DNA from 3 places in the Streptomyces sp. NPDC037301 genome. Region 1 is predicted to be linked to each of the others. Evidence: riboswitches for the same ligand, from Rfam matches in the RefSeq annotation. Region 1 holds a riboswitch; each other region holds the start of a gene.
The links. Region 1 has a riboswitch for cobalamin ahead of ACZ7IB_RS04515 (ribonucleoside-diphosphate reductase subunit alpha). Riboswitches for the same ligand answer to the same signal wherever they lie in the genome.

Region 2: it holds a riboswitch for cobalamin, as region 1 does, so the genes downstream of both, metE (5-methyltetrahydropteroyltriglutamate--homocysteine S-methyltransferase) here and ACZ7IB_RS04515 (ribonucleoside-diphosphate reductase subunit alpha) in region 1, are expected to answer to the same signal.
Region 3: it holds a riboswitch for cobalamin, as region 1 does, so the genes downstream of both, ACZ7IB_RS35905 (ABC transporter substrate-binding protein) here and ACZ7IB_RS04515 (ribonucleoside-diphosphate reductase subunit alpha) in region 1, are expected to answer to the same signal.

Annotation. Positions count from the first base shown of each region.
Region 1 covers NZ_JBVJWD010000002.1:263,333-275,053, forward strand. The annotation lists gene ACZ7IB_RS04515 (ribonucleoside-diphosphate reductase subunit alpha) at 1-2,026, opposite strand, end outside; adenosylcobalamin-variant (AdoCbl-variant) riboswitch at 2,178-2,280, opposite strand; gene mctP (monocarboxylate uptake permease MctP) at 2,459-4,096, opposite strand; gene ACZ7IB_RS04525 (DUF3311 domain-containing protein) at 4,093-4,347, opposite strand; gene ACZ7IB_RS04530 (GntR family transcriptional regulator) at 4,615-5,379, opposite strand; gene ACZ7IB_RS04535 (extracellular solute-binding protein) at 5,659-6,945, shown strand; gene ACZ7IB_RS04540 (carbohydrate ABC transporter permease) at 7,045-8,037, shown strand; gene ACZ7IB_RS04545 (carbohydrate ABC transporter permease) at 8,034-8,864, shown strand; gene ACZ7IB_RS04550 (glycoside hydrolase family 3 protein) at 8,874-10,415, shown strand; gene nagB (glucosamine-6-phosphate deaminase) at 10,739-11,524, opposite strand.
Region 2 covers NZ_JBVJWD010000019.1:16,402-23,868, forward strand. The annotation lists gene ACZ7IB_RS27415 (histidine phosphatase family protein) at 1-579, shown strand, start outside; cobalamin riboswitch at 638-856, shown strand; partial or broken gene metE (5-methyltetrahydropteroyltriglutamate--homocysteine S-methyltransferase) at 1,096-2,559, shown strand; gene ACZ7IB_RS27425 (ABC transporter ATP-binding protein) at 2,776-2,994, shown strand; gene ACZ7IB_RS27430 (dihydrolipoyl dehydrogenase family protein) at 2,948-4,390, opposite strand; gene trxA (thioredoxin) at 4,506-4,877, shown strand; gene ACZ7IB_RS27440 (hypothetical protein) at 4,979-5,260, opposite strand; gene ACZ7IB_RS27445 (LacI family DNA-binding transcriptional regulator) at 5,332-6,354, opposite strand; gene ACZ7IB_RS27450 (hypothetical protein) at 6,404-6,622, shown strand; gene ACZ7IB_RS27455 (flotillin family protein) at 6,761-7,467, shown strand, end outside.
Region 3 covers NZ_JBVJWD010000035.1:15,752-27,472, reverse strand. The annotation lists gene ACZ7IB_RS35910 (FecCD family ABC transporter permease) at 1-729, opposite strand, end outside; gene ACZ7IB_RS35905 (ABC transporter substrate-binding protein) at 726-1,793, opposite strand; cobalamin riboswitch at 1,829-2,016, opposite strand; gene ACZ7IB_RS35900 (beta-ketoacyl-[acyl-carrier-protein] synthase family protein) at 2,095-3,318, opposite strand; gene ACZ7IB_RS35895 (acyl carrier protein) at 3,315-3,593, opposite strand; gene ACZ7IB_RS35890 (hypothetical protein) at 3,681-3,848, opposite strand; gene ACZ7IB_RS35885 (acyl-CoA dehydrogenase family protein) at 3,854-5,725, opposite strand; gene ACZ7IB_RS35880 (beta-ketoacyl-[acyl-carrier-protein] synthase family protein) at 5,739-7,016, opposite strand; gene ACZ7IB_RS35875 (hypothetical protein) at 7,214-8,506, shown strand; gene ACZ7IB_RS35870 (carbohydrate kinase family protein) at 8,660-9,592, opposite strand; gene ACZ7IB_RS35865 (ABC transporter substrate-binding protein) at 9,834-10,721, opposite strand; partial or broken gene ACZ7IB_RS35860 (GNAT family N-acetyltransferase) at 10,723-11,205, opposite strand; gene ACZ7IB_RS35855 (LysR family transcriptional regulator) at 11,341-11,721, opposite strand, start outside.

The DNA.
Region 1 (11,721 bases):
GCAGTGCCTCACGGGTCCGCGCGTCCCACACGCCGAGCTGCTTCAGCTCATCTACCAGATATGCGTTGACCTGGAGGAACTCACCGCTGAGCGTCTCGCGCTTGAAGAGGTTGGAGACCTGCGGCTCGATGCACTCATACACACCTGCGATCGAGGCGATCGTCGCCGTCGGCGCGATGGCGAGCAGCAGCGAGTTGCGCATCCCGGTCTTCGCGACCCGGGCGCGCAGCGCGTCCCAGCGCTCCGGCCAGTTCAGCTCGGTGTCGTAGTGGTCGGGGTGCAGCACACCGCGCGCGGCACGCGTCTGCGACCACGCGGGCAGCGGGCCGGAGCGCTCGGCGAGCTCGCAGGAGGCCTCGTACGCCGCGAGCATGATCCGCTCGGAGATCTTCGTGGAGAGCGCGCGGGCCTCGGGGGAGTCGAACGGCAGCCGCAGCTGGAAGAAGACGTCCTGCAGACCCATCGCACCCAGGCCGACGGGGCGCCACTTCGCATTGGACCGGCCGGCCTGCTCGGTCGGGTAGAAGTTGATGTCGACGACCCGGTCGAGGAAGGTCACGGCGGTGCGGACGGTCGCGTCCAGCCGCTCCCAGTCGATGCCACCGTCGGCGACGAACGCACCGAGGTTGACCGAACCCAGGTTGCAGACGGCCGTCTCGCCGTCATCGGTGACTTCGAGGATCTCGGTGCACAGATTCGACGAGTGGACGACGCGGCCCGGCTCGGCGGTCTGGTTCGCGGTCCGGTTGGAGGCGTCCTTGAACGTCATCCAGCCCTGGCCGGTCTGCGCGAGGGTACGCATCATCCGGCCGTACAGCTCACGGGCCGGCATCGACTTGCGGGCCAGCCCCTTGGCCTCGGCTGCCCGGTACGCGGCGTCGAACTCGTCGCCCCACAGGTCGACCAGCTCGGGCACATCGGCGGGCGAGAACAGTGACCAGTCGCCGTCCGCGTCGACCCGGCGCATGAACTCGTCCGGGATCCAGTGCGCCAGGTTGAGGTTGTGCGTACGCCGCTGGTCCTCACCCGTGTTGTCGCGCAGCTCCAGGAACTCCTCGATGTCCGCGTGCCAGGTCTCCAGGTAGACGGCGGCGGCGCCCTTGCGGCGGCCACCCTGGTTGACCGCGGCGACGGAGGCGTCGAGCGTCTTCAGGAACGGCACGATGCCGTTGGAGTGCCCGTTGGTGCCGCGGATCAGTGAACCGCGGGCGCGGATGCGGGAGTACGAGAGACCGATTCCGCCCGCGTGCTTGGAGAGCCGCGCCACCTGGTGGTAGCGGTCATAGATCGAGTCGAGCTCGTCGAGCGGGGAGTCCAGCAGATAGCAGGAGGACATCTGCGGATGCCGGGTGCCGGAGTTGAACAGGGTCGGCGAGGACGGCAGGTAGTCGAGCCGGCTCATCAGCCCGTACAGTGCCGCGACTTCGTCCAGGGCGCGCTTCGAGTCGTCCTCGGCGAGTCCGGCCGCGACGCGCAGCATGAAGTGCTGCGGCGTCTCGATGACCTGGCGGGTGTGCGGGTGACGCAGCAGATAGCGGCTGTGCAGGGTCCGCAGCCCGAAGTAACCGAAGCGGTCGTCGGCGCCGTCGGCGAGCGAACGCTCCACCAGCGCGTCGAGTGCGGCCGCGTGCAGCGCGACGAACCCGGCGGTACGGTCCGCGATCAGGCCCTCGCGGTGCCCGACGGCGACCGCGGCGGAGAAGGAGACCGCGCCCTGGCTCGCCGCCTCGTCCGCGATGGTGCGGGTCAGCAGCCTGGCCGCGAGCCGGGAGTAGGCGGGGTCCTCGGAGATCAGCCCCGCGGCGGCCTCCGTTGCCAGCGAGCGCAACTCCGCCTCGTCCGACCGGGCGCTACGGCCGCGCAGCGCGGCGGCGGCGACGCGACCGGGGTCGGTGTCGGGCAGATCGACGGTGAGGTCGGTCAGGGTCCGCAGCAGTGCGGTCCCCGGTCCGTCGTGTGCGGTTCCCTCGGACTCGGCCGCTTCGGACACAGCGACTGAAGCCGGATCGGCTGGCGCGATGGTCACGTGGTGCTCTCCCTCGCTCGGCTCGGGGCCGGCGGGGAGCGGGGCAGCCGGGCAGAGGCGGGCCCGCGTCGGGGCAGCACTCATTACGGCGTCCACCGGCCCATCCGCGAGGCCCGGACGTCTGGCATCCGGTTCGGTCGAGCCGGATGCGCTGTCGGCAGGTCCTCGGACTTACTTGAAGGTGCGCAAAAGCACACTGAATACACCGTTGCGGGACAGTTCCGGATTCGCACCGGATTTCCCTGCGACGACAGCGAGCACGAGCATACATGTGGGGGCCGCTGGATGGGACGGCCCCCACATGTTGTGTCGCGCAACAGAAGTCGAGTCGACGGGACAAGCCGTGCGATCCCCTGTCGGAGCAGACGGACGGCCCGCCACGCCCCGCTGAAGGGGGCGCGACGGGCCGTCATCCGGCCGTGGGAGCGGTCGTCAGTGGCCGCCGCCCGGGGCTCCCGCCGTGGCCGGCGGGAGCTCCGCCCGGACGCCCGGGTCGCCCGCGTCGGCCGTGTAGTCGGCCGGGGAGGTCTCGTCGATCCCGGCGGGTGCCTTCACGGCGTTCAGGACGAAGGTGAGCACCACCGTCACCACCACGTTCAGCACGAACGCGGTCAGGCCGATGTAGCCGATCTCGCCGATGCCCGGGATCTCCTTGGACGACCCGCCGAAGTGTGCCTGGGTCGGGCTGGCGACCCCGTACGCGGCCACCGTCCCGTACACCATGCCGACCGCCCAGCCCGCGAGCAGTGCCCAGCGGTGGAACCAGCGGGTGAACAGACCGCCGACCAGGGCCGGCATCGTCTGGAGGATCCAGATCCCGCCGAGCAGCTGGAAGTTGATCGCGACCGTCTTGTCCATGGTGAGGACGAAGGCGAGCGCGCCGACCTTCACCAGCAGCGACACCAGCTTGGAGACCTTGGTCTCCTGTTCCGGGGTCGCGTCCGGCTTCAGGAAGTCCTTGTAGATGTTGCGGGTGAAGAGGTTCGCCGCGGCGATCGACATGATCGCGGCGGGCACCAGAGCACCGATGCCGATGGCGGCGAACGCGACCCCTGCGAACCAGTCGGGGAACATGTTCTCGAACAGCTGGGGGATGGCCAACTGCCCGTTGTCCACCTTGATCCCGGCGGCGATCGCCATGAAGCCGAGCAGCGCCAGCAGGCCCAGCATCAGCGAGTACAGCGGCAGGATCGTGGTGTTGCGCCGGATCACATTGCGGCTGCGGCTGGAGAGCGTCGCCGTGATCGAGTGCGGATACATGAAGAGCGCCAGCGCCGAGCCCAGCGCCAGTGTGGCGTAACCCCATTGGCCCGCTTCACCCGGCGCGAGCGCGCCGCGCGGCTTGCCGGTTGCCGGGTTGGTCTGGGAGAACGCATCGCCCGCCTTGGCGAAGATGTCGTCGAAGCCGCCGAGCTTGATCGGGATGTAGATGATCGCCACCGCGATGACCAGGTAGATCAGTCCGTCCTTGACGAACGCGATCAGCGCCGGCGCGCGCAGACCGGACGAGTAGGTGTACGCGGCGAGCACCGCGAACGCGATCAGCAGCGGCAGGTCCTTGACGAACCAGTGGGTGTTCTCTCCACCGCCCACGCCCATCACGTCCAGCACGGCCTGGATGCCGACGAGCTGGAGCGCGATGTACGGCATCGTGGCGAGGATGCCCGTGACGGCGACCGCCAGCGAGAGCCCCTTCGAGCCGAAGCGCCCGCGGACGAAGTCCGAGGTCGTCACGTACCCGTGCTTGTGCGAGACCGACCACAGCCGCGGCAGGAAGGTGAAGATCAGCGGGTACACGAGGATCGTGTACGGCACGGCGAAGAAGCCTGCCGCGCCCGCCGCGTAGATCGCCGCGGGAACGGCGACGAAGGTGTACGCGGTGTACAGGTCGCCGCCGAGCAGGAACCAGGTGACCCAGGTTCCGAACGAACGTCCGCCCAGGCCCCATTCGTCGAGGCTGGCGTCGTTCTCGGCCTTCCGCCAGCGCGCCGCCAGGAAGCCCATGACCGTGACGGCCAGGAAGAAGAAGATGAAGACGCCGAGCGCGACGCCGTTCACGCCGTCCTTCATGCCGACGCACCCCCCTTGCGGGCGCGCTGGTCACGCTGCCACAGCTTGTACGCGATCACCGTGAGTGCGGTGGAGATCAGCACCCAGAGCATCTGGTACCAGTAGAAGAACGGGATACCGATGAAGGTGGGGTCCACCTTCGCGTACGAACTCACCCAGAGCATCGCCACGAACGGCGCGATGAGACAGAGGGCGATGACCACCCGCACGGGTGTGACGGTGGGCGGTTTTCCTTCTGGGTCTGCTGGCATGTGGCGACTCCGTCCCCTCGCTGATCACCTGGTGTAATGCGCAGGAAATCTAGGGGAGGCTTCCGGTCACCGTCACCCCCTGTCCGCATTGCGGTCCGGCAACGGTCCCGTGTGCGGGCGCGAATGTTCGGAATGTTGTCAAACGTACGACGCATGGTCTGTGCCAAGGTGTGCCAACGGCCCCCGCTGAGTGTGGATTCCACGGGGGCCGCGACGGTTGCGCCCAGGGGTGCATGGCCGGAATCAGCCGGTCGACGCACCTGGACCTCAGTCCGTCGGCCGCTTCAGGCGCGCCACGAACTTGTACCGGTCGCCCCGGTAGACCGAGCGCACCCACTCCACCGGCTCGCCCTGCCCGTCGAGCGAGTGCCGGGACAGCATCAGCATCGGCAGGCCCACATCCGTACCGAGCAGTCCGGCCTCGCGCGGGGTGGCGAGCGAGGTCTCGATGGTCTCCTCGGCCTCGGCCAGCCGGACGTCGTACACCTCCGCCAAAGCGGTGTAGAGCGAGGTGTACTTCACCAGCGAACGGCGCAGTGCCGGAAAGCGTTTGGCCGAAAGGTGCGTGGTCTCGATCGCCATCGGCTCCCCGCTGGCGAGCCGCAGCCGCTCGATCCGCAGCACTCGCCCACCGGTCGTGATGTCGAGCAGCCCGGCGAGCGTGTCGTCAGCCGTGACATAGCCGATGTCCAGCAACTGGGACGTCGGTTCGAGTCCCTGGGCGCGCATGTCCTCGGTGTACGAGGTGAGCTGCAGGGCCTGTGAGACCTTCGGCTTGGCGACGAAGGTGCCCTTGCCCTGGATGCGCTCCAGCCGGCCCTCGACGACCAGCTCCTGGAGCGCCTGGCGCACGGTCGTGCGCGAGGTGTCGAACTCGGCGGCCAGGGTCCGCTCCGGCGGCACGGGAGTGCCCGGCGGCATGGTGTCCGTCATGTCGAGGAGATGTCGCTTCAGCCGGTAGTACTTCGGGACGCGCGCCGTCCGTGTGGCCGCGCCCGTCTCGTTCTCCGTACTGCCCCCGTCGGCACCCATGGTCCGCCTTCCCGACTGCTGCGTTGCTGCCGTCACCGGCTCCTCCGTCTGTCGCGGCTCACATGGTGGCACGGTCCGGGCACGGCTCGTCGCCCTCCCTCAGGTGTCGGTCCTGTAACGGACGCGAGTGCACTTCTTATACACCCTTGACACCCCTAAAGGTCTAGGCCAAGCTCCCGGTGCTGGTCTAAACCATTAAAGACCAGGTCCAGCCCCAGCAGTACTCGTCGAATGTCTTCGCGGTGGGCGGGGTTGCAGTTTCCCTGAGGAGGGTTTGGCGTGAAGCGCAAGCTCATCGCGGCGGTCGGCGTCGCGGGCATGATGATCGGCCTCGCGGCGTGTGGGTCCGACGACGGCGACAGCAACAGCGGTAAGAAGACCGGCCCGGACAGCTACAAGGGCGAGACGCTCACCGTCTGGACGATGTCAGGATCGAACCCGCCCGGGTGGACCAAGACGGTCACCGATGAGTTCGAGAAGAAGACCAAGGCCAAGCTGGAGATCGAAGTCCAGGACTGGAACGGTATTCAGCAGAAGGTCACCACGGCCCTCTCCGAGTCCAACCCGCCGGACGTCCTGGAGATCGGCAACACCCAGACCCCGGCGTACGCCAAGACCGGTGGCCTCGCCGACCTCGGTGACCTGAAGAAGGAGATCGGCTCCGCCTGGGCCGACGGCGTCAACCAGCCCTCCATATACGACGGCAAGCAGTACGCCCTGCCGTGGTACGTGGGCAACCGCGTCGTCATGTACAACAAGAAGGTCTTCAAGGACGCCGGTATCACCGAGACGCCGAAGACCCGTGCCGACCTCTTCAAGGCGTTCGACGCCATCAAGGCGAAGGGCGACGCCGAGCCCATCTACCTGCCCGGCCAGAACTGGTACTTCTTCGACGGTCTGCTCGTCGGCAAGGACGTCTCGCCGGTCAAGAAGGAGGGCGACAAGTACGTCTCCAACCTGGCCGACCCGAAGGTCGGCCAGGCCATGGACGTGTACAGGCAGTACCAGTCCTACTCCAAGGCTCCCAAGGACAAGGACGAGGCCACTCCGCAGCAGGCCGAGGTCTTCGCCAAGGGCAAGACCGGCGCCATCATCGCCATGGGCTACGAGGCCGGCACCGCCATCAAGGCCAACCCGAAGCTCAAGGACGACATCGGCTTCTTCACCATCCCCGGTGAGACGGCGGACAAGCCCGAGGGGGTCTTCCTCGGTGGCTCCAACCTCGCCGTTGCCGCGGGCAGCAAGAAGCAGGAGCTGGCCAAGGAGTTCCTGAAGATCGCGCTCTCCGAGAAGAACGACGGCGCGCTCATCAAGGAGGCCGGCTGGTCTCCGAAGAACGACGCCATGCAGCAGTACACCGTCGGCCAGCCCGCCGCCGAGGCGGCCGGCCCGGCCGCCGCCAAGTCCGGTGGCACCACCCCGCTGATCCCTGAGTGGGCGCCGGTCGAGAACCCGCCGAACCCGATCAAGACCTACATGACGCTGGTCCTGCAGGGCAAGTCGCCCGCCGACGCCGCCAAGCAGGTCGAGGGCGAGCTCAACAAGCGCCTCAGCCAGCAGCAGTAATCGCAGTAGCGCGTCCCGCGCCGGGGCGGCGGTTCTCGACCCGCCGCCCCGGTTGTACGCACCGTTCCGTGTAGGGCTTTGTTGGAAGAGATGGCGAGCATGGCAGTGCAAACCGACCCCTCGGATGTGGCCAAGACGGTCGCAGTCCGCGGGCAGGACGGGAAAACACCCGTCGGGCAGCACGGGGGAAGCAAGCGGAAGGCGGGTATCGGCACAGCGCCGTACCTGTTGATGGTCCCCGCGCTTGCGGTGACGGCGATCTTCCTCGGGTATCCCTTGGTCAAGAACGCCATGCTGTCGTTCCAGAACCTCAATATGGGACAGCTGATCCAGCACGTCACCGAGTGGAACGGCTTCAAGAACTACCAGGAGATCCTCACCGGTGAGGACTTCTGGAAAGTCACGCTCCGCACGATCGTGTTCACCGGCGTCAACGTCGTTCTGATCATGATCATCGGCACGCTGGTCGGACTGCTGCTCGCCCGTCTCGGCAAGAAGATGCGCCTCACCCTGATGGTCGGTCTGGTGCTCGCCTGGGCGATGCCGGTCGTGGCCGCGTCCACCGTGTTCCAGTGGCTGTTCGCCTCGCGCTTCGGCGTCATCAACTACACGCTGGACAAGCTCGGCTGGCACTCGATGGCCGACTTCAACTGGACCGGCTCGCAGTTCTCCACCTTCTTCGTGGTCACCCTGATGATCGTCTGGCAGTCGATCCCGTTCGTGGCGATCAACCTGTACGCGGCGACCACCACCATCGCCAAGGAACTGTACGAAGCCGCGTCACTCGACGGCGCCGGCGTCTGGAAGAGCTTCACATCGGTGACGTTCCCGTTCCTGCGGCCCTTCCTCTACGCCACGACCTTCCTCGAGGTCATCTGGGTCTTCAAGGCCTTCCCGCAGATCTTCACCATCAGTGAGGGCGGCCCCAACCGCCTCACCGAGACACTGCCGATCTACGCCTTCGTCGAGGGTGTCGGCAACCAGCACTACGGCATGGGCGCGGCGATCTCCCTGCTGACCATTCTGATCATGCTGGGGCTGACCTCGTACTACCTCCGCATCGTTCTCAAGCAAGAGGAGGACGAGCTGTGAAGCGCTCACTGCTCGGCCGCATCTGGCCCAACGCAACGGCGATCGTCCTCCTCGCCGCACTGGTCTTCCCCGTCTACTGGATGTTCAGTACGGCGTTCAAGCCGACCGGCGACATCATCACCGAGACGCCGGTCTGGTTCCCGACCGACGTCACGTTCGAGCATTTCAAGACGGCGTACCACGCACCGAACTTCCTGACCCTGGTCAGGAACTCGCTCACCGTCACGCTGCTCGCCGTGGTCTTCTCGCTGATCATCGCGCTCTTCGCGTCGTTCGCGCTGGCCCGGATGCGGTTCAAGGGCCGCAAGGGCATGATCCTGGTCTTCATGATTGCGCAGATGGCCCCCTGGGAAGTCATGGTCATCGCGATCTACATGCTGGTCCGCGATGCCGACATGCTCAACAGCCTGGTCCCGCTGACGCTCTTCTACATGGTGATGGTGCTTCCCTTCACGATCCTGACGCTGCGCGGCTATGTTGCCGCGGTGCCCAAGGAGTTGGAGGAGTCGGCCATGGTCGACGGCTGCACCCGCCCGCAGGCCTTCATCAAGGTGATCCTGCCGCTGCTCGCCCCCGGCCTGATGGCCACCTCGCTCTTCGGCTTCATCACGGCGTGGAACGAATTCCCGCTGGTTCTGATCCTCAACAAGGACCCCGAGGCCAAGACACTTCCGCTGTGGCTCTCCCAGTTCCAGAGCCAGTTCGGCGACGACTGGGGTGCCACCATGGCGGCGGCCTCGATCTTCGCCATCCCGATCCTCATCCTCTTCGTCTTCCTGCAGCGCAAGGCCGTCAGCGGCCTCACCGACGGCGCCGTGAAGGGATAACACCGCTCCATGACCACGCTGATATCCACCACGGACACCATCACCCGCGACGCTCTCGCCGTCCTGCAGCCCGGATTCACCGGCACCACCGCCCCGGACTGGGTGCTGCGCCGGGTCGACGAAGGCCTCGCCTCCGTCGCCCTGTTCGGCCGCAACATCCGGACGCCCGAGCAGGTTGCCTCGCTCACCGCCCGGCTCAGGGCCGAGCGCGACGACCTCCTCGTCGCGATCGACGAGGAGGGCGGTGACGTCACCCGACTCGAGGTGCGTACCGGCTCCTCCTTCCCCGGCAACCTCGCGCTCGGCCACGTCGACGACGTGGCGCTGACCCGTGCGGTCGCCCAGGAACTGGGCCGACGGCTCGCCGAGTGCGGCGTCAACCTCAACTGGGCGCCGTCCGCGGACGTCAACTCCAACCCGGGTAACCCGATCATCGGTGTGCGGTCCTTCGGCGCCGAGACCGAGCTCGTGGCCCGGCACACCGCCGCGTACATCGAGGGCCTCCAGACCGCCGGAGTCGCCGCCTGCACCAAGCACTTCCCCGGGCACGGCGACACCGCGATCGACTCGCACCACGCGATGCCGCGCATCGACGTGGACCTGGAGACGCTGCACACCCGTGAACTGACGCCCTTCCGGGCGGCCATCGCCGCGGGTTCCAAGTGCGTGATGAGCGCGCACATTCTGCTGCCCGCCCTCGACCCGGACCGCCCCGCGACGGTGAGCCCGCAGATCCTCACCGGTCTGCTGCGCGAGGAGCTGGGGTACGACGGCCTGATCGTCACCGACGCCGTGGAGATGCAGGCCATCGCCGGGACGTACGGCATCGAGCGCGGCTCCGTCCTCGCGATCGCCGCGGGGGCCGACGCCCTGTGCATCGGTGGCGGCCTGGAGGACGACGGCACGGTGCAGCGGCTGCGCGACGCGCTGGTCGCGGCGGTGCGCAGCGGTGAACTCGCCGAGGAGCGGCTCGCGGACGCGGCGGCACGGGTACGCGCCCTCGCGTCCTGGACGCGGGGGGCCGAGGGAGCCGGTTCGCAGCCGGGCGCGACGACGCAGGGGGGGACCGCGCCCGGCACCGGGATCGGTTCCGACATCGGCCTGGTCGCCGCCCGCCGCGCGGTGAAGGTGACCGGCTCCGCCGAGCCGCTGACCGACCCCGCTTACGTTGCCGCGTTCACCTCCGCGTCGAACATCGCGGTCGGCGACGAGACCCCGTGGGGCGTCGCCGCGGAGCTGGGCCGGCTGCTGCCGGGCACGGAGACCGACACGTACAGCAGCGAGACCGAGGCACCCGTCGCCGCTGTGCTGCGGGCCGCGGGGGAGCGGCGCATCGTCGTGGTCGTCCGCGACGCCCACCGCCATGCCTGGATGGCCGAGACCCTCGACGCCCTGGTGGCGGAGCGCCCCGACATAGTCGTGGTCGAAATGGGCGTCCCGCAGGCGGCCCCCAGGGGCTCCCTGCACATCGCCACCCACGGCGCGGCCCGCGTCTGCGGCCTCGCGGCCGCGGAGATCATCGCCAGGGGTACGGACCGCCCCCAGGCCTGAAAGCAGGGCGTGATGCAGCACGAGGGGCCGCATCACGCCTGCCCCACCACCGGTCGGCCCAACGCCCTTTCAGACGGACGGGCGTTGCCTGCTGCACGGCCGGTCCAAGCCGACCGGGCGCTTCAAGCCGCTCCGGCGAGTCAAGCCGGTCCGGCGTTTGAGGACACCCCGTCCACCCGGACACGCCTCCCCACGGCGCGAGGGTCAAATCAAGCCCGTCCGGCGATTGAGGACAAGCACGTCCGCAGGACGCGTAACGGCATACGAGAGGGCCGGGACACCCACCACGGGTGTCCCGGGCCCTCTCCCCACGTCCGGTCGGTCTAAAGACCCTGCCACAGCGGCTTCGCCGCATACGTGGCGCGGAAGTAGTCCGCCAGCCTCAACTTCGACGCGGCAGCCTCGTCCACCACCACCGTCGCATGCGGATGCAACTGCAGCGCCGACGCGGGCACGATCGAGGCCACCGGCCCCTCCACCGTCTGCGCCACGGCGTCCGCCTTGCCCTCCCCGGTGGCGAGCAGGATCGGGTGGCGGGACTCCAGGATGGTGCCGATGCCCTGGGTGATCACGTGGTGCGGCACCTGCGTGATGTCGTTGTCGAAGAAGCGCGCGTTGTCGACCCGGGTCTGCTCGGTGAGCGTCTTGATCCGGGTACGGGAGGCGAGCGAGGAGCACGGTTCGTTGAAGCCGATGTGCCCGTCGGTGCCGATGCCGAGGAGCTGAAGGTCCACCCCGCCGGCCTCGGCGAGCGCCTTGTCGTATGCCTGGCAGGCGGCCAGGACGTCCTCGGCGGAGCCGTCGGGGCCCATGAAGGACGCCTCGGACAGGCCGAGCGGTTCGACGACCTCGCGCAGCACCACGGAGCGGTAGGACTCGGGGTGGCCCGCGGGCAGCCCGACGTACTCGTCGAGCTGGCAGATGCGGGCGCGCGAGGCGTCGACGGCGCCGGAGCGGACCTTGGCCGCCAGCGCCTGGTAGATGGGCAGCGGGGTAGAGCCGGTGGCAACGCCGAGAAGGGCGTCGGGCTTGCGGCTCAGCAGGGCGCCGATGGCCTCCGCGATGAGTTCGCCGCCTGCCTTGGCATCCGGGACGATGACAACTTCCACGCGGGGCCTGCCGATCTGAAGAGTTGAATTATGTGGTATAGACCAATCAGGATCCAATCTAGCAGAATCCGGTAACGCGGACACGACGGCCGTACCCGTCCCGGCCGTGGCCCGCTGGCGAGTCTCCGGTTCGCCGTGGTCGACTGGGTCGAACGGCGTTCCTGACACACCGGGACACCCCTGGGAGGCACTCGACA
Region 2 (7,467 bases), on a different contig from region 1:
ATGTTGATCTCACCGGCGCTCAACGCCGCGCTGCGCGAGGCCCGCTTCGACGGCAATGCGCCGCTCGACGCGGTCGGGGTCCGGCGGGCCAGGGCCGCAGCGGCAGCGGTGCCTGCGGCCGACCGGTATGTCTGCGGGCCGTCCGAACGGTGCGACCGGACCGCCGACGCGCTGGGGTTGCGCGCCGAGCACGAACTCGCGCTCCGTGGCTGGGACATGGGCCGGTGGAGCGGGCAGCGGCTGGAGGAGGTGAGCGGGAGCGAGCCGGAGGCGGTATCGGCCTGGATGACCGATCCTTCGGCGGCTCCGCACGGTGGCGAACCGTTGCTGGAGTTCTGCGCCAGGGTCGGCCGCTGGCTGGATGCCCTCCAACCCCTGTACGGCGACGAGGGCGGCCGTGTGCTGGGGGTCGTCGAGCCTGCGGTGGTGCGGGCGTTGATCGTACGGGCGCTCGCTCTCCCGACGGAGGCGTTCTGGCGGCTGGACGTCGCCCCGCTGACGCTGACCGGGCTCAGCGGCCGGTCCGGACGGTGGAACCTGCACTGTGGGCAGCCGCTGTCCCCCGCACCGGGGGACTGACGTCCTCCCGTGGCCCACGGTATGAACAACTGACGTGCCGGAACCGCCGGTCAGCGCCTACTGTGGTGGTGCAGCTGGTTCGCCCTGTCCGCCAGACAGGCGCGTCGCAAGAGGGAACCCGGTGGGAATCCGGGACTGCCCCGCAGCGGTGAGTGGGAACGACCGCCGTCATCAAGCACTGGACCCGATACGGGGTCCGGGAAGCGACGGCCAGTAGGTGTCTCGTACGCGAGAAGTGCCCGCGAGTCCGAAGACCTGCCACTGCCACTGCCCGTGCGCGTCGGACGCGCACGGTGATCTCGGTGACCTCGTGGGCGGGTCGGCGTACACATCGGGCAGGGCACGCGCGCCTCCACGGCGTTGCGGTTCCGCCCGGTCCGTCATCCCTTCGCGCCTTCGATCCGTCCCGGGGTCGTATCAGGACACACGCTCGCGAAGGAGAGTTCCGTGACCGGCAAGTCCGCAGCCGCGGCAGCCCGGGCCACCGTGTACGGCTGTCCCCGCCAAGGGAAAACCTCAGTCGGCGGTCTGCCGGGCAGGCGACTGGTCGCCGGGGTCGTCGACGGCCGCAACGTATGGATCAACGACTATCAGCAGTCCCTCACCACGCTCGGCACCCTGCTCGGCCTCGCGGGCCGGGTCGATGTGGCGGCCTCCTGCTCCCTGCCGCACGTCCCCCTCGACGCGACCGCCGAGCGCGACATCGACCCGCAGGTGGCCCGCCGGCTGGCCTTCGCCCGGCAGAAGTCTGCCGAGATCGCCACCCTGGCCCGGGGCCTCGCACGGGGTACGGACGCGATCGCCGCCGAACTCGCCGCGAACCGTGCCGATCTGGCCTCACGGGCCGGTTCTGCGATCACCCATGACTCGACGGTACGGGCACGGGCCGCTGCCGTCACGGAGTCCGACGGGCGCCGCGAGGTGTCGTATCCACAGCGGGCAGCGCCCCAACATGACTGTCTGCGGCTTCCGTTGCTGCCGACGACCACTATCGGCTCACTTCCCCAAACGGCCCAACTGCGCACCGCACGCGCCGATTTGCGGGCCGGACGCATCGACACCGCCACGTACGACAAGCGCATCGAGTCGGAGATCCAGGAGGTGCTGGCGTTCCAGGAGAAGGCGGGCGTCGATGTGCTGGTGCACGGCGAGCCCGAACGCAACGACATGGCGCAGTACTTCGCCGAGCAGCTCGTCGGGTACCTCGCGACTCAGCACGGCTGGGTCCAGTCGTACGGCACACGGTATGTCCGGCCGCCGATCCTGGCCGGGGACATCTCCCGGCCGGAGCCGATGACGGTGCGCTGGACGGCGTACGCACAGTCGCTCACCGCCCGTCCGGTCAAGGGCATGCTCACAGGTCCCGTCACCATGCTCGCCTGGTCCTTCGTCCGTGACGACCAGCCGCTCGGCGAGACCGCGCGCCAGGTCGCCCTCGCACTGCGGAACGAGGTGAACGACCTTGAGGCGGCCGGCAGTTCGTTCATCCAGGTGGACGAGCCCGCCCTGCGCGAGACGCTTCCGCTGCGGGCCGCCGATCGCGCCGGGTATCTGGCCTGGGCGACCGAGTCGTTCCGGCTGGCCACCAGTGGCGTACGTCCGGAGACTCAGATCCATACGCATATGTGCTACGCGGAGTTCGGGGACATCATCAGGGCCATCGACGACCTGGATGCCGATGTGATCAGCCTGGAGGCGGCCCGCTCCCCTATGCAGGTGGCCGACGAACTGGCATCGGCGGGCTATCCGCGGGAGGTCGGTCCCGGTGTGTACGACATCCACTCACCGCGGGTTCCGAGCGCCGGCGAGGCAGCGGCTCTGCTGCGCAAGGGGCACGAAGCGATTCCCGCCGAACGGCTGTGGGTCAATCCCGACTGCGGTCTGAAAACCCGGGGTTGGCCGGAAGTACGCGCCTCGCTGGAGAACCTGGTCTCGGCGGCCACCGAGGTGCGGGCGGCTCTGCCAGGTAGCGCCGGCTGACGGCGGCGCGGCCCGGTACGGGCGTCCGTCCCGGGCCGCACCACGTCGGCTTCGAACCGTCCACGATCCACGGCCCATCTTCGGCCGCCGGCCTGACCGCCCCCGTCGCTCCAGGGGCGCAGGCCCTGCCGGTGAGTCCTGGTCACAGCTTCCAACAGCGCCTGGGAACAGTCCTGTTGTTCGTTTCGCACGATGTTTCGGTGGTCCGGCGGATCAGTGACCGGGGTACTGGTGATGAAGGACGCGCAGGTGGTGGAGGAGGGCACGGCCGAGGAGGTGTCCGACGCGCCGCGGCATCCGTACACGAAGTCGCTGCTCGCGGCCGTCGTCACGGTCGGTACGGATGCCGCTCCGCCCGGGGAGCTGCTGGAGACGGGCGGGCCGGGCCCTACGCTTCCCGGTATGCCTCCAGCAGGCGCAGCCAGACCTCGCTGATCGTCGGATACGCGGGCACCGCGTGCCACAGCCGGTCGATGGGGACCTCGCCCGCGACCGCGATCGTCGCCGAGTGCAGCAGTTCGCCGATGCCCGGCCCGACGAACGTGACACCGAGCAGGATCTCCCGGTCGAGGTCGACAATCATGCGGGCGCGGCCTCGATAGCCGTCCGCGTACAGGCCGGAGCCCGCCACCGCGGCGAGGTCGTGGTCGACGGCGCGTACGCGGTGGCCGGCCTCCTCGGCCTCGGCGAGGGTGAGGCCGACCGATGCGGCCTCGGGGTCGGTGAAGACGACCTGGGGGACGGCCGAATGGTCGGCGGTGGCTGCGTGGGCGCCCCAGCGGTCGGTCTCCAGCAGCGGCACACCTGCGGCGCGGGCGGCGATCGCGGCGCCCGCGATGCGCGCCTGGTACTTGCCCTGGTGCGTGAGGAGCGCCCGGTGGTTGACGTCGCCGACCGCGTAGAGCCAGGTGGTGCCGTCGACGCGGCAGCTGTCGTCGACGGTGAGCCAGGAGCCGGGCTTCAGTCCCACCGTTTCCAGGCCGAGGTCGTCGGTGCGCGGGGCGCGGCCGGTGGCGAAAAGGATCTCGTCGGCCTCGACGCGCTCTCCGTTGTTCAACTCCACGGTGACCGGGCCGTCCGGGACCGCGCGCCGTACGGAGGTCGCCGAGACTCCGGTACGGATGTCGGCGCCCGCCTCCGTCAGTGCCTGGGCGACCAACTCGCCCGCGAAGGGTTCCATCTTCGGCAGGAGTCCCTTGCCGCGGATCAGCATCGTCACCCGGGCGCCGAGGGCCTGCCAGACGGTGGCCATCTCCGTACCGACCACGCCTCCGCCGACGATCACGAGGCGGCCGGGTACCTTTTTGGCGCTCGTCGCCTCCCGGCTGGTCCAGGGGCGGGCCCCGTCGATGCCGGGCAGGGCGGGGACGACGGCGCGGCTGCCGGTGCAGACGGCGACGGCCTGCCGGGCGGTGAGCCGGTGTTCCGTGCCGTCGGGGGCGGTGACTGAGACCGTTTTCTTGCCGGTGAGCCGACCCTGGCCACGGTAGATGTCCGCTCCGACGCCCTCCAGCCAGGCGGCCTGTCCGTCGTCCTTCCAGTGCGAGGCGTATTCGTCACGATGGGCGAGGACCGCTGCCGTGTCCAACGGTCCCTGCACGGCGTCGCTGAGGCCGGGGACCCGGCGGGCATCGGCACGGGCGACGACCGGGCGCAGCAGGGCCTTGCTGGGCATGCAGGCCCAGTACGAGCATTCGCCGCCGATGAGTTCCGCCTCGACGACCGCCGTGCTCAGCCCGGCGGCACGGGCCCGGTCGGCGACGTTCTCACCCACCGGACCTGCTCCGATCACCACGACGTCGTACTCGGTGTTCAGGGAAGCATCTGTCATGGGGACAGTCTGGTCGTGGGTGTGCGCGACGGCCACATGGGCAGGCGGAATAGCGCAAGTACAGGCACGGTTGTGTCGGGCAGGTCCGAACGGGCACAGAAAGAGGTAACAGAGCATGAGCACCGTTGAGCTCACCAAGGAAAACTTCGATGAGGTGGTCAGTGACAACGACTTCGTCCTGATCGACTTCTGGGCTTCCTGGTGCGGCCCGTGCCGGCAGTTCGCGCCGGTCTACGATGCGGCGTCCGAGCGCCACGGCGACCTGGTCTTCGCCAAGGTCGACACGGAGGCGCAGCAGGAGCTGGCCGCGGCCTTCGAGATCCGTTCCATCCCCACGCTGATGATCGTCCGGGACAATGTGGCGGTGTTCGCCCAGCCCGGCGCGCTGCCGGAGGCAGCGCTGGAGGACGTCATCGGGCAGGCCAGGAAGCTGGACATGGACGAGGTCCGCAAGTCCATGGAGGACCAGCAGAAGGAACAGAAGTAGGCTCCGCGCGCATGAGCAGGGTGAGGGGCCCGACCACAGCGGTCGGGCCTCTTTCCGCGGCCTTCGGCGGCCTTCCGCGGCCGGAAACGGACGGCCCGGCCTCAGCTGTCGGCATTGCCCTCGGCGTTCTTCTCCTTGATCCGGACCGAGAGGCCGTAGTCCAGCTCGGCTCCGTCGACCAGCAGGGCCTCTACCGTGCGCGTCGCCGGGTCGATGTCCGCCACGATGCCTTCGCCCGAATACCGGGGGTAGCCCGATGCCCCCGTCTCACCGGTCGCCGCCACGACCGCCGAACGGATGGCGCCGCCGGGCTCGGCGGCGTCGGTGGTGTCCTCGGCGAATCCGGGTACCAGCAGGATCTCGTAACTCTGCGGATGGCTCATGGTCATGACGCTAGGCAAGCGGCGCGCGGTGCGCACGTTGCCGCGCTGCTGCACCGTGCGGAGTCGGCGGCTCAGCTGGACTCGCGATGGACCGCCCGGACCCGCAGCAGGTCGTGGTGCTCGGGGGCGCCGCCGGGGTGCTGCACCAGCCGGTCGACGAGCTCCGCCAGCGGCTGTGGCGTGGCCAGCTCCATCCGCACGCTGCTGAGCCGGGGCCGCAGCAGTCTGCCGAGCATCAGGTCGTCGGCGCCGACCACGGCCGTCTCGCCGGGCACCTCGATGCCCGCGTCCTGAAGGGCCCGCATCAGGAGCATCGCGTATTCGTCGTTGTACGCGAACACGGCATCGAGGCCCATGGTGCGCCAGCGGGCGGCCAGCCGGGCGGCCGCTTTCTCCTCGTACCGCAACGGCAGCGGTTCGATACGGGCCCCATGGCTCAGTGCGGCCTGCCGGGCTCCGGCCAGCCGGGGTTCGGCGAACAGGCCGAGGCCGCTTTCTTCGGGCAGGACGACGCCGATGCGGCGCCGGCCGCGCTCCAGCAGATGCCGGGTCGCACAGCTGCCGACCTCCCGCTGGTCCATGACCAGCGCATGGGCACCGGTCACCGGACGGGGCCCGAGGGTGATCACGGCCTTGGCTCCGGATCGCCTGAGCACGGATATGCCCTGCGGGGTGAGGGCGATCGTGCCGGGTGCGATGACGGCGACGGGACGGAGTTCGGCCCAGGCGCGTGGCGCGGCGTCGGCGTCCAGACCGGTGCTGCCGTACTGGACCACGGTGTAGTCGAGGTGGCGCAGCCCGGATTCCAGTTGGTGGAAGAAGCGGTGGTGGAGCGGGCCGGCCGGGAAGTTCATGGTGGGGAGCAGCACCATGCGGGTGTGTCCGGCACGCAGGCTCCGGGCCGCCGCGTGCGGTACGTAGCCAAGTTCGGTGGCCGCTTCCCTGACGCGGCGGCGGGTGGGTTCGCTGATCCGCACGGACGCGTTGTTGTTCAGTACGTACGACACGGTGGCCCGGGAGACTCCGGCGAGCCGTGCCACATCGGCACTGGTCGGGACGGGGCCTTCGGTGGGCTGGTTCGGTAACTGGCTCATGGCGTCGGGCAGTCTTCCAGACCTGTGCGGCGTGGGTACGCTCCGGGGCATGGATGATTCCTCGATGGTGGGACTGATCGGCCGGGTGACCGGGACGGTGGGGCCGGGGCTGGTCGGCGAGGTGATCGTACGGATCCGGGGCGGGGCCGAGCACTTCCTCGCGCATCCGGCCTCCGCGAAGGAACGCATCGAGCCCGGCACGGTGGTGACGGTGATCGAGTATCTGCCGCCACGGACGGTGTATGTGGCTTGCGCATACGGTAGTTGAGGCCCCGGCGGGAGGGTCTTCACACCTTTCGTCGTCAAGAATGCGGCAAGGTTGCGCAAGCGTCTTCTCCGCCGCCGCGAGCAGGAGAAGACTCCCCCTGTTCAGCGGTGCCGACGGAGCACTGCGATAAGGGGGCGCATGCCGATGGTCATCGGCGTCACGGCGGGTCTCGTACTCGCCGCCATCATTGTGTTGATCGGCCTGTTCAAGCTGATGTGGCGAGTGGCCGAGCCGAACGAAGCACTCGTCATCTCCGGTTCCAAGCACAAGACCGAGGGTCTCGGGCAGGGCATGGGATTTAGGATCGTCACTGGTCACGGAACGCTTGTCCTGCCCGGGGTCCAGGCGGTGCGGAAGATGTCCCTGGACCTCAACGAGACCGAGCTGTCGGTCGATTGCGTCACGCATCAGGGGATTCCGCTGCGGGTGCGGGGCGTTGTCATCTTCAAGGTGGGCGACGACTTCGTATCGATCGCCAATGCGGCCCGCCGCTTCCTCGACCAGCAGAAGATGATGTCGGAGCGGGTGCACAACGTGTTCGCCGGTCATCTGCGTTCCATCGTGGGCGGGTTGACGGTCGAGGACATGATCCGGGACCGGGAGAAGCTCACCGGGCAGACCCGGGCGGCGTGCGGGACCGAGATGGAGAAGCTCGGGCTGATCGTCGACTCGCTCCAGATCCATGAGATCGAGGACCCGACGGGCTACATCAAGAACCTGGCGATGCCGCATGCGGCGGCGGTGCAGCGGGATGCCCGGATAGCGCAGGCCGAGGCCAACCGGCGGGCCACCGAGGCGGAACAGCAGGCCGCCGCCCGGATGTCGGAGGCGACCCGCGACAGCGA
Region 3 (11,721 bases), on a different contig from region 1:
GGCTTGGCCGAGGCAGATCAGCAGCGTCACGACGAGAACGGCGGAGCAGATCCACACATCGGTCCAGCCGACCCCGCTGAGCGAGCCGAGCAGCCAGAACAGCACCCCGCGGGTCTGCTCGGCGTCGGCGGCGGTCATCACGACGAAGGAGGTGAGCGCGGAGAACAGCTGCATGGCCGCGACACCGGAGAGGACGACTCGGTCGGTCGTGCCGCCCAGAGTGTGGCTCAGCAGCAGAACGAGGGCGAACGAGCACAGTGCACCGATGAACGCGCCGGTCGAGATCGGCACCGCTCCCCCGCCGACGCCGAGGACGACGACCACGACCGCGCCGGTCGACGCACCGGAGGAGACGCCGAGGACGAACGGGTCGGCGAGCGGGTTGCGGAGCAGGGACTGCATGACGGTTCCGCACACCGCGAGCCCGGCGCCGCACACCGCGGCGAGCAGGGTGCGCGGCATGCGCAGGTTCCAGATGATGCCGTCCCGGATCGGGGTGAGCCGTGACCGGCCCCAGCCGAGGTGGGAGGCGACCGTGGACCAGACGTCGGCGACGGAGATACGGGCGGGGCCGATGGTGATGGCGACCGCGACGGACAGCATGAGCAGTGCGACGCCACAGGCCCACAGAGTTGCGCCGCGCAGCTTCCGTATCCCCGTGCCACTGCGCACGGCCGCTTCGGAGGCCCGTGACGCGTCCACCGCCGTGGCCCGTTCGGTGTCCGTCACCCCGCGAATCCGAATGTGCGCAGCCCGGCGGCGACGCGTTCCACACCCTCGACCGTCCGGATGGATGGGTTCATGGCCTGGCCGCTCAGCAGGACGTACCGCTTGTGCCTGACGGCGTCCATGTTCCTCGTGACGGGGTTGGACTCCAGGAATTCGATCTTCTTCGCGGCGCTCTCGGCGGTCTGTGCCTTGCGGGTCAGGTCTCCGATGACCAGGACGTCGGGGTTGCGGTCGGCGACGGTCTCCCAGCCGATCTGGGGCCATTCCTCATGGGTGTCGTCGAAGACGTTCTTCGCGCCGAGTTCCCTGGTGATGATGCCGGGCGCTCCGCAGCAGCCGGCCAGGTACGGGGCCTTGGAGTCGGAGAACCAGTAGAGGAGGGTGGCGTCGGAGGCGTCGACGCCCTCGGTCGCCTTCTTCACCCGGTCCCGCAGCTGCGCCACGAGTGTGTCGCCGCGTTTCTGCACGCCGAACACCTTGGCCAGGTCGCGCACTTCGTCATACACGCTGTCCATGGGCAGTGGCGCGGTACGGGCTCCGTCGCCGCCACCGCTGTTGTCCTTGCCGGTGCAGTCGGCGGGCGAGACATAGGTCGGGACGCCGAGATCCTCGAACTGTTCGCGGGGCGCGACGCCGCCCTTGGCGAGCGTCGACTCGAACGACGCGCTGATGAAGTCGGGTTCCTGGTCGAGGACCTTCTCCGACGACGGCCGGTTGTCCGCGATCCTGGGAACCTTGGCGTTGGCCTTCTCCAGGCCCTTCATCACCGGGTCGGTCCAGGTCGAGGTGGCGGCCAGCCGGTCGGCGAGGCCGAGGGAGAGCAGGATCTCCGTCGATCCCTGGTCGACCGAAACGGCCCGCTGCGGTGCGGCATCGACGGTGACGGTGCGTCCACAGTTCTTCAGCGTCACGGGGTATCCGTCGGCGGAGCCGGACTTCGCGGCAGAGCTGCTCGTTCCGCCCCCGCAGGCGGTCAGCAGGACGAGTCCCGCCGAGAGCAGGGCAATGGCGCGGACAGGGCTGGCTATGGACGGCACGGAGTCCCTCTGCGTCTCGGGGCTCATGCGCGGAGCCCGCTGTACGGAGTCCTGCGCCCGGTACCGGGTCGCAGGTGCCAGCAGGTCTTCGGACTCGGGCTCCTACGGACGGGACGCCTTCCCAGGACACCTGCGGGTGTCCCAGTGGCCGTGGCCCCGCCCGTCCCCCTCACCGCTGCGCGTCAGTTCCGGATTCTCACCGGATTCCCTGACCCCTACGTGGAGTTTGACTGGCTTCGGCAAGCTATCACGAGCCTCCGCGCAGCTCATGGGCGGTGTGGCCGGTGGTACGCCGGGCTGTGCTCCCGTCGCACCACCTGCCCGATGCCTACGGACGCTCAAGAGCGATCACGGCGTTGTGCCCGCCGAAGCCGAAGGAGTGACTGACGGCGCGCCGGATGGACTTGCGCAGGGGTTGCTCGGTGACGCAGTTGATGTCGAACTCGGGCGCCGGGGCGTCCAGGTTGGCGATCGGCGGTACGACTCCGCGCTGGAGCGTCAGGACGGTCAGTCCTGCCTCGATCGCTCCGGCCGCCCCCATGCAGTGCCCGAGTACGCCCTTCGGGGCGGTGACGGGCGGCCGGTGCGGGTAGACCCGGCCGATGAGGGCGGCCTCGGTGGCGTCGTTGATCGGTGTCGCCGTGCCGTGTGCGTTGACGTGCTCGACGTCCTCGGTCGCCCAGCCCGCGTCGCGCAACGCGGCCTCGACCGCGGCCTGGGCGACCGCGCCGGACGGGTGCGGGCTTGTGGGGTGGTGGGCGTCGGTGGTGGCGCCGGTGCCCGCGAGCAGTGCCCGCGGCGTGGCGCCCCGGGCGACGGCGTCGTCCGCCCGTTCCAGCACCATGACGGCGGCGCCCTCACCCATGACCAGCCCGGCACGGTCGGCCGCGAAGGGCCGGCACCGCCTGGCCGGGTCGCCCTCCGCACGGGCCGCGGCTCCGGACCGGGCGAATCCGGTCATGGCGACCGGGTAGACGATCGACTCGGTGGCTCCGGCGATCGCGATGTCGCACTGTCCGGTGACCAGCAGATCGCGGGCGACGGACAGTGCGGTGGCGCCGGACGAGCAGGCGGTGCACGGTGCCAGGCTGGGACCGGTGGCCCGCAACTGGATGGCGATCTCGGCCGCGGGCATGTTCGGAATGGTGAGCAGGATGCCCGATGGCGAGGTGGCATCCGGTCCGTGCCGGTCGAGTACGACGGCCTGCTCGGTCAGTGCGGCGGAGCCTCCGCTGCTGGTGCCGACGACCACCGCGACCCTGCTGCCCTCCCACTGCGCCGGGTCGAGTCCGGCGTCGGCGACCGCCTCCCGGGCGGCGAGAACGGCGAACTTGACGTACTTCCCCATCCGGAAGGACGTGCGGCCGCCGATCGCGGCGTCCAGATCGATACCGTCGACCGTGCAGGCGAAGTCGATCGCGCAGCCTTCGAGTGCCGCGACGGTACGCACCGGCGAGACTCCGGCGCACACACCCTTCCAGGTGGATTCGGTATCGTTGCCGACAGGGGTGATCATTCCCAGGCCTGTTACGGCAATCGCGGGCTTGTTCATCGGGCATTGCTCGTCGGTGCCACGCCGCCCATCAGCGCCCCGCTGCCGGCTGTCGCGTCGATGTACCGCGTGATGTCGGCCAGGGTGGCGTCCTTGGGGAGCTTGTCGAAGTCCCCGTCGCCGCCCATCGTCTCCCTGATGAGGACGGCGAACTCGGCGACGGCGAGGGAGTCCATCTCCAGGCTGTCCATCGTGGAATCCGGGCGGATCTCGGCGACGGGCACTTTGAAGGTGTGTGTCAGAACCTCGGTGATCTCGGGATGAATCGCACTCATGAGCTTCCTCTCCATCATTCGGTACGGCTGCCGGGGACGGCGGGGGCACCGTCCCGACGCCGAATCAACTGGGTGACGTGCCTCCAGTTACGCCTTGTGCCGAACCGATTCGCCACCGCCCTGCTGCGGCTGCGTGCACCACCGGGCCAGGACGGCTGCCGTACCCCAGAAGACCAGCAGCACAACGCGGACACCGAGGGTCCCGGCCGCCTCCCGTACCCGCGCCGTCCGCACAACTGTTCCCGTCCCTGTCACGGCTCTCACCGCTCCCCCGGGGCCGTCGCCCGGTCCCCGTCCGACTGCCAGGCCGCCGCCGGATCGTCGTACGCATCGACGTAATCGGCCCCCGCGATGGGCCAGTCGGCGAGCAGTTCCTGCGGCAGCGCGAAGGAGTCGGCGAGGGCGGGCAGATGAGCGGCGACGGCGGTGATCAGCTCTTCCAAGGCGTCCGGCAATCCATTGACCTGATCAGCTGTCAGATATCCCGCGGCCAGCAGATCACCGCTGTTCCGGGCGATCCGGTCGAGTGCGAACAGCCGCTGCAGCTCGACCAGCCGCTCACGGGCGGGTCCGTCCGGCAGACCTGCCACCGCGTCCGCGTACGCCTCGGCAGCCTGTCGGTGGGCGTGGGCCTCGACGCCCCGAAGGGCGGGACCGGATGCGATGTTCCACCGCTCCAGAGGGTCACCGTGCGGTGCGCGGCCCAGCCTTTCCCTGGCCCGGCCGAACCAGATCTCCTCCAGCACAGCCAGGAGCCTGCCGAGGAACCCGGGGTCGGTGAGATCACCGGGTTCGCCGCCGAAGGGAGCGTCGTACGCGGCCGGTTCGATGGCGAAGAGCATTTCCGCGGCCGCCTTGGCGTGGATGGCCAGGTTGTCGCCCTCAGCGGTGATGACGCCTTCCACTCCGGTGATGAGTTCGGTCATACCGTTGTTCTCCAGGAGCGCCTGGGCACCGCACCGTTCACGGCATTCGACGATCACGGACCTGGCCTGCCAGCTGATCCAACCCTTGGCGACGGCGACCAGCCGCTCCGCCTCCTCCCGGCCCGAGCCCGAGCCGTCCTCCCTTCCCTCCCAGCGGTTCAGGGCCCTGCGGTGCAGCAGGCTCATAGCGAAGACCGTGGCCATGGCCCGGGCGAGCGGGGCGTGGTGGCTGCGGTGGGCGATCACCGGTACCTGACGCGATCCGCGGGGCCCGGAGATGTACCGGTGGCTGCCGTATCGGACGGCGACGGCGAGCGTTGCGCGCGCGGAGCCGACCGCGCAGGCACTCATGGAGATCTTGCCGGAGGTGACGCGCCCGATCGACGTGAGGAGGCGACGCCTGCGGTTGTCGACAGCGCTGCTGAACTCGCCGTCGTCACCGATCCGTCCGTGGTCCCCGCCGAGCAGCGCGTCGCGCCCCACGAAGACCTGGTCGAAGGAGGTCAGGCAGTGGTCCACCGGGCTCCCCATGCGTGCGGGAAGTCTGCGCACCCGTACGCCGGGCAGGGCCCGTACGGCATCGGTGAGCGGTACAAGGAAGAGGAAGACGCCGTGATCGGTGCCGTCGACGAGCAGCCGCGCGGCCACAAGACCGGTCTTGGGACCGCCTGCCGGACTGGTGTTGGGCATGAATTTCTGGGCGCCGGCATGCGGTGTGTGCAGCACAAACCCGTCGCGTTCGCGGTTGTAGGCGGCCGTGGTCTCGACGGCCGCCGCGTCATTGCCGTGCGCCACCTCCGTACAGAGGAAGGTGCCGATGCTGCGCAGTCGGAGGAAGTCCGACAGATCGAGCCGGCTGTCGCCTTCGTGGTCGAGGAGACTGCCGAGAAAGAGGTTGTAGTGGATGCCCGCCACCGTGGTGAGGGCCGGGTCGACCGGGCCGAGCCATTCGTGCAGGGCCGCGAGGGCGCGCGGGTCGGCGGCGAGCCGGGCGCCGCTGTCGAGGCAGTCGTTGAGGATACGCAGCCGCTCGTACGCGAGACGCAGGCGTTCGTCGGGAGTGCAGCGGTCCGGGCGGCGGAACGGTTCCGTGCTGATCATTCGCTGCCAGAAGCCGTGCTCCCGGCGGAAGTTGTCGCCCAGGAGCACACCCGTGAGCAGTTCCATGGACCGTTCGGTGCGGAGGTCGTCGATCGTTGCGGTCATGAGACAAGAACGATCAGCCGACCGCAAGGACACCGGGGGCCGTCTTCGGCGGGCCGTCCGCGTCCACGCGCTGGAAGGCGAGCGCGACGTTGTGTCCGCCGAAGCCGAAGGAGTGGCTGAGTGCCCGCTCGACGTGCTGCATGCGGGGCTCCTTGACCACACAGTCGAGGTCGAACCGGTCCGGCAGCGGGGCCAGGTTGGCGATCGGCGGGACGAGACCGTGCTCCAGGGTCAGTACGGTGGCCACCGCCTCGATCGCCCCGGCCGCGGCGAGGGTGTGCCCGAGCACACCTTTCGGCGCGGTCACCGACGGCCGGTGGGGGAAGAGCCCCGAGATGAGCGCTGTCTCCATCGCGTCGTTCAGCGGGGTCGATGTGCCGTGCGCATTGATGTGGTCGACCTCGTGGGCCACCCAGCCCGCCTCGTGCAGCGCCGCCTCCACGGCCCTGCGCGCACCGGCTCCTTCCGGGTCCGGGGCTGTGGGGTGGTGGGCATCGGTGCCGGAACCCGCGCCGGTCAGCAGGGCGCGCGCCCGTCCGCCGCGGGCTTGCGCATCGAGTGTCCGCTCCAGCACGAGCACGGCGGCACCCTCACCGATCACGAACCCGTCCCGGTCCGCGGCGAACGGCCGCGACGCGCCCGCCGGATCGCCGGTGCGCAGGGAGAGCGCTCCCATTCCCGCGAAGGCGCTCACCACCAGCGGAGTCAGTACGGACTCCGCGCCGCCTGCCACCACCACATCGCAGCGGCCGCTCGTCAGCAGGTCACGGGCCACGGCGATCGCGGTCGCCCCGGACGCGCAGGCCGTGGCCGGTGCCAGGCTGGGACCGTGGGCCCGCAGGGCGATGGCCACCTCCCCGGCGGCGGCATTGGGCATCATCATCGGGACCAGGAGCGGCGACACCGCCTCCGGTCCGCCGCCGTCCAGCTTGCGCAGATTGTCGACGAGCACGGACACCCCGCCCACACCGACGCCGAGCACTACTCCCACCCGGTCGCCGTGCCACCGCTCCGGTGACAGCCCGGCGTCCGCCACCGCCTGCCGGGCGGCGACCAGCGCCATCTTCACGAACCGTGCCATGCGCCACCCCGAGCGTCCGCCGACGGCCTCGTCCAGGTCGATCCCGTCCACCGGACAGGCGAAGTCGACCGGGAGCCCGGCCAGTTCCTCACATCGCCGTGCCACGGACACACCGGCGCACAGTCCCGCCCAGAAGGTGTGCTCGTCCGCGCCCGCAGGGGTCACCAGCCCCACTCCCGTAACCGCGACACCCATGTCGACCCGCCCCATGATCCGCCCCTCCTCCGTAACCGATCACGTCTACCGGATGTCGAACGGCAGTCGCCCGGGCGAGGATGCGCTCACTGAGCCGAACGGGTCACCGATGGGCCGAGTGGACCGAACCTCGCCGCGCGCCCGGTGAAGGCGTTCACCCGTCCGCAGCAGTCCGCCGCGCTGTGTGCACCGGCAGGGCATCCCCTTGGGACATGGAAGCGGACGGTAACCAGTATCAGTCCCCGCAAGCGCGCGCGGAACTGGAGGCGCTGCGCGCCAGGGTGGCGGTGCTGGAGGCCCGTGCCCCGGCACGGCACCGGCTGCGGGCCCGTTCGTTCTTCGCCGTGCTGCTCATTCTCGTCGCGGCCGTCCTCACACCGCTGAGCATCGTGTCCACCTGGGCGGAGAACGAGATCGGCGACACGGACAACTATGTGGCGATGATGGCGCCACTCGCCTCCGACCCCGATGTGCAGTCTGCGGTGGCCGATCGCGTGACCGGCGCCGTCATGAAGCACCTCGACGTGAAGGCGCTGCTGGCCGACGTCGCCCCGGCGGACCGGCCGGTTGTCGACAAGGCGCTCTCGAGACTGAGCGGTCCCCTGACCACGGGGGTTTCGGACTTCGTGCACGGGACCGTGGAGAAGTTCGTCGCCGGCGACGCCTTCGAGACCATCTGGACCGACCTCAACCGGACCGCCCAGTCCGCGACGATGAAGGCACTGTCCGGGAGCGGCGGCGGGGCGGTGAAACTCACCAATGACACCGTCACCATCGACCTGGCACCGGTGATCGACCGGGTGAAGCAACGCCTCGTCGATCGGGGGCTGACGGCCGCCGCGAAGATCCCGGAGATCCACACCGACTTCACGGTGCTGACCTCCGGCTCGGTCGGCAAGGCCAAGAAGTGGTTCCGGGCCCTCCAGATCATCGGTTTCTGGCTGCCGCTGGTCACTCTGGTCCTTGCTGCGGGCGGGGTGCTTCTCGCGATACGCCGCCGTCGCGCACTGGCCACGGCGGCTCTGGCAATCGCGGCGGGTGCCGCGGTGCTCGGGCTGACCGTGTGGGTGGGCCGTGCCTTCTATCTCGACAGTCTCCCGTCCGCGGTGTCCCAGCCGGCCGCCGGTTCCGTCTTCGACGCCCTGGCCGGCCCCGTACGCGCCTTGGTCCGCCTGGTGCTCACGTTCGGCATTGTGGTGGCCCTCGCCGCCTGGCTCACCGGTGACGGCCGCGCCGCCACCCGCGTCAAGGCGATGTGGAGCGGCGGCATCGGTGCCGTACGGGACGCGGCCGGTGTCACCGGCGGCCCGGTCGGCAGGTGGGTGCACCGCGCCAGGCTCTGGCTGAACTGGACGGTGGTCGTGGTGGCCGCCGCGGTCCTGGTGGCGTGGGACCGACCGACGGGCCTGGTCACCGTATGGATCGCGCTGTGCGCGCTGTTCGCCCTCGCCGTCATCGAGTTCCTCGACGACGACAGCACGCCGCATCTGGCGGCGCCCGGGTAATAAACGGGTAACGAGCCTACCTACCGTCTCCCGGCGTCACGGTCCGGCATACGGACCCGGGTCATTCCGATCGGGTGACCCCGCGCTGACGGCATGACAGGGCGGGGTCACCGTCCCCGCGAGGGGGAGGTGACACCGTCATGCCGGGGCTGTTCAGAAACGGGCGAATGCCGCCTTCAACTCCCCCTCGTCCGGCGGGTTGGCACCGGCCCGTGCGACGGTCACGGCGGCGGAGGCCGCGGCGTGACGCAGGACATCGGTCACGGTGTCCCGGTCCAGTGCGCGCAGCCGTTCACGGCCGTCCGCACCGAGCAGCCCGTGCGAGGCGAGGGCGTGCAGGGTGCCGGACATGAAGGCGTCGCCCGCCCCCACCGTGTCGACCACGTCGGCGGGCAGCGCATCGACCGTCACCTGACCGTCGGGAATGACGGCCAGGGCACCGTCGCCTCCCCGGGTGACGAGGACGACGGCCGGGCCGGTGGCGAGCCACTGCTCGGCGACCCGCTCCGGCTCCTGGCCCGGATACAGCCACTGCAGGTCCTCGTCGCTGGCCTTGACCACATCGCTGAGCGCGACGCAGCACTCGACCTTGCGGACGGCCGCGTCGTGGTCCCCCATCAGCTCGGGCCGCACATTGGGGTCGTAGCTGATGGTCGCGGACGTCCGCAGCGACTCGACGGCGGCGAGGACGGTGGCCGCTCCGGGTTCCATCACCGTCGCGATGGATCCGGTGTGGACGTGGTGGGGCGCCCGGTCCAGGGAGACCGCGTCGAGCGTCCAGGTGATCTCGAAGGTGTACGCGGCCTGGCCGCCGTCGCCCAGGGTCACGGCGGCGGACGGGGTGGGTTCCGTGGCACCGTCCGTGCGGATCTCGACCCCGGCGCCGGTCAGATGGCCCCTGATCAGCCGCCCGTTGTCGTCCGGGCCGAGCTGGGTGAGCAGGGTTGCGCCGTGCCCGAGCCGGGCCAGACCGTACGCGACGTTGGCCGGGCTGCCTCCCGGGTGGACCTGGTCGGCCGCACCCGGCAGCCGGACGATGTCGGCGACGCATTCGCCGATGACCAGCAGGTCGAGTCTGTCGAGCATGAGCTGGGGTCTCCTAGAGTGCGGTGCCGAAGGTGTCCTGGTAGGCGGTGCGGCCTCCGAACACATTGAGCCCGATCCTGCCGCTTGCATAGCGGGTGTCCGTCACATCGATGACCGGACGGCCGTCGATGAACGCCTCGATCCGTACGCCCGGGCGCGGATCCGCAGCGCAGGAGTCACCCCGGTGCGCAGCGGCAGGGGCACTTCGGCGAGTACGGTCGTCTGCCCGCCGTCCCGTACGTCAAATCCGGCGGGCGGCGGCCTCCAGCGCGTCGGCCACAAGTGTCAGGAACCGTGCATGGGCCTGCGAGCTGCAGACCGGCTCCGGATTCCAGGGCAGCACCCGGGCGACGCGCTCGATCGCCGACCACTCCTCGTTCGTCCGGAGCTCGTCCAGGGGCGTGGCGTTGGCGCGGATGTCGGCGAGCACGATGGCGGGGCGCAGCGCCGCGGCGTCCGCCCAGCCGACCGTGGACCAGTTCGCGCCGGGCCCCTCGGCCGGCTCCACCAGGTCGACGCCGAGCTCGGCCAGCACACGCAGCTCGGGCCACATGCGGGGGCGGGCGAGGTGCGTCCGGTCCTGCCCGGCCGGGGAAAGGGCGACCGCCCTGGGCCGGTCCGGTCCGGCGGCGAGTGTGCGCAGCCGGTCCCGGGCAGGCTCCAGGTCCTGTGTCGCCGTCGTGACCTCCTCGGCGCCGAGTGAGCGTGCCAGCTTCGCGAACCGGTCACCGATCTCCGCGAGGGTGCGCGCCTGGCCCACGTCGATGACGACGACCGGGACGTGCTCCGCCAGATGCTTGGCGGTCTCCGGGGCGAGCCCGTAGACATGACCGCCGCCGTAGCTGACGGCCACCACGAGGTCCGGTTCACCGCTCAGCAGGGTGTCCACATCCAGGGTGCTGCCTGCACCGAGGTAGCCGACCTCGGTCAGCGACATCGATCCGGTCTTCGCCGCGTCCGGCACGGCTTGGTCGTCGTGATCGGAGCCGAATATTGCGCTCGGGCGTATCCCGTGGTCCCACAGGGTCGCTCCGGCCTGGACATAGGCGAGCACCCGCGTCGGGCGCCGCCCGGCGGTCGACAACTGCCCACGATCGTCGGAGAACTGCCACACGGTCTGCTCCCTCACGTCACACACCCCTCGGCGCCGGCCGCTTCGCCCCGTTTTCCGGGTCGTACACCAGTACCTGCCCAGCCAACCCCCGTGACACCCCCTCCCATGGCCAGTCCGGTACAGATGACGCGAAGACGCCCGCGGGTGGCCGGGGCCGGCGCCCCGGAGGGATGGACAGATGCACGGCCTCGACCCCCTTGGCCCGCAGCGCAGCCAGGAACGTACGCATCAGCGCTCTTCCGTACCCTTTCCGCTGCCGTGCGGGCAGCAGATCGATGTGCAAGTGCGCGGGATGGGCCGCCAGTTCGGGGAGGATCATCCGCTCCGGGTCGTGCAGGAGGGCGATCATCTCCTCGCTGGGGGTACGCGGCGGGCCGTCGAGCGCCGGGAAGCGCTCCTCGACCGACGGCAGCCGATTCTCGCGGAACGCTTCGACGAACCGCGCCGTGTTCGCGGTTCCCAGGATGTAGCCGACCGCTCGGCCCGTACCGTCGTCGATCTGCTCCGCAGGCTGGGCCGTACCTCGGACGCCGCGTCGGCGTACGACGCCGCTGTCGACCGCACGGCGAACACGGCCGAGCGGGACTTCCTGCGGAGCCGCCGCCGGTCGCTGCCGGAAGGCTGAAGGAAATGTTCAGCCGGCGTCGACGCCGAGTCCGGTCAGGAACGCCGCAGCGGCCGGGGTGGGGCGGAAGCGGCTCCAGACCAACCGCTCCGTGCGGGCAGGCGCGTCGCGGACGGGCAGCACATGTACGCCGGTCAGTTCCGCCGCGAAGGCGGCCGGCAGCATGGCGATGCCGAGCCCGCTGCGGACCAGCCGGACGATGAAGTCGGTGCCGCTGACCTCGAAGGCCACCTCGCGGGTGAGCCCCATCGCCGCGAACGCCTCCTCCGACTGCGCCCGGGCCGCGGTGCCGTCGGGGTAGTCGACGAACATCTCCTTCGCCAGCCGCTCCAGACTCACTTCCGCCTCACCGGCCAGGGAGTGGGTGGGGGCCACGACGGCGACCAGTTC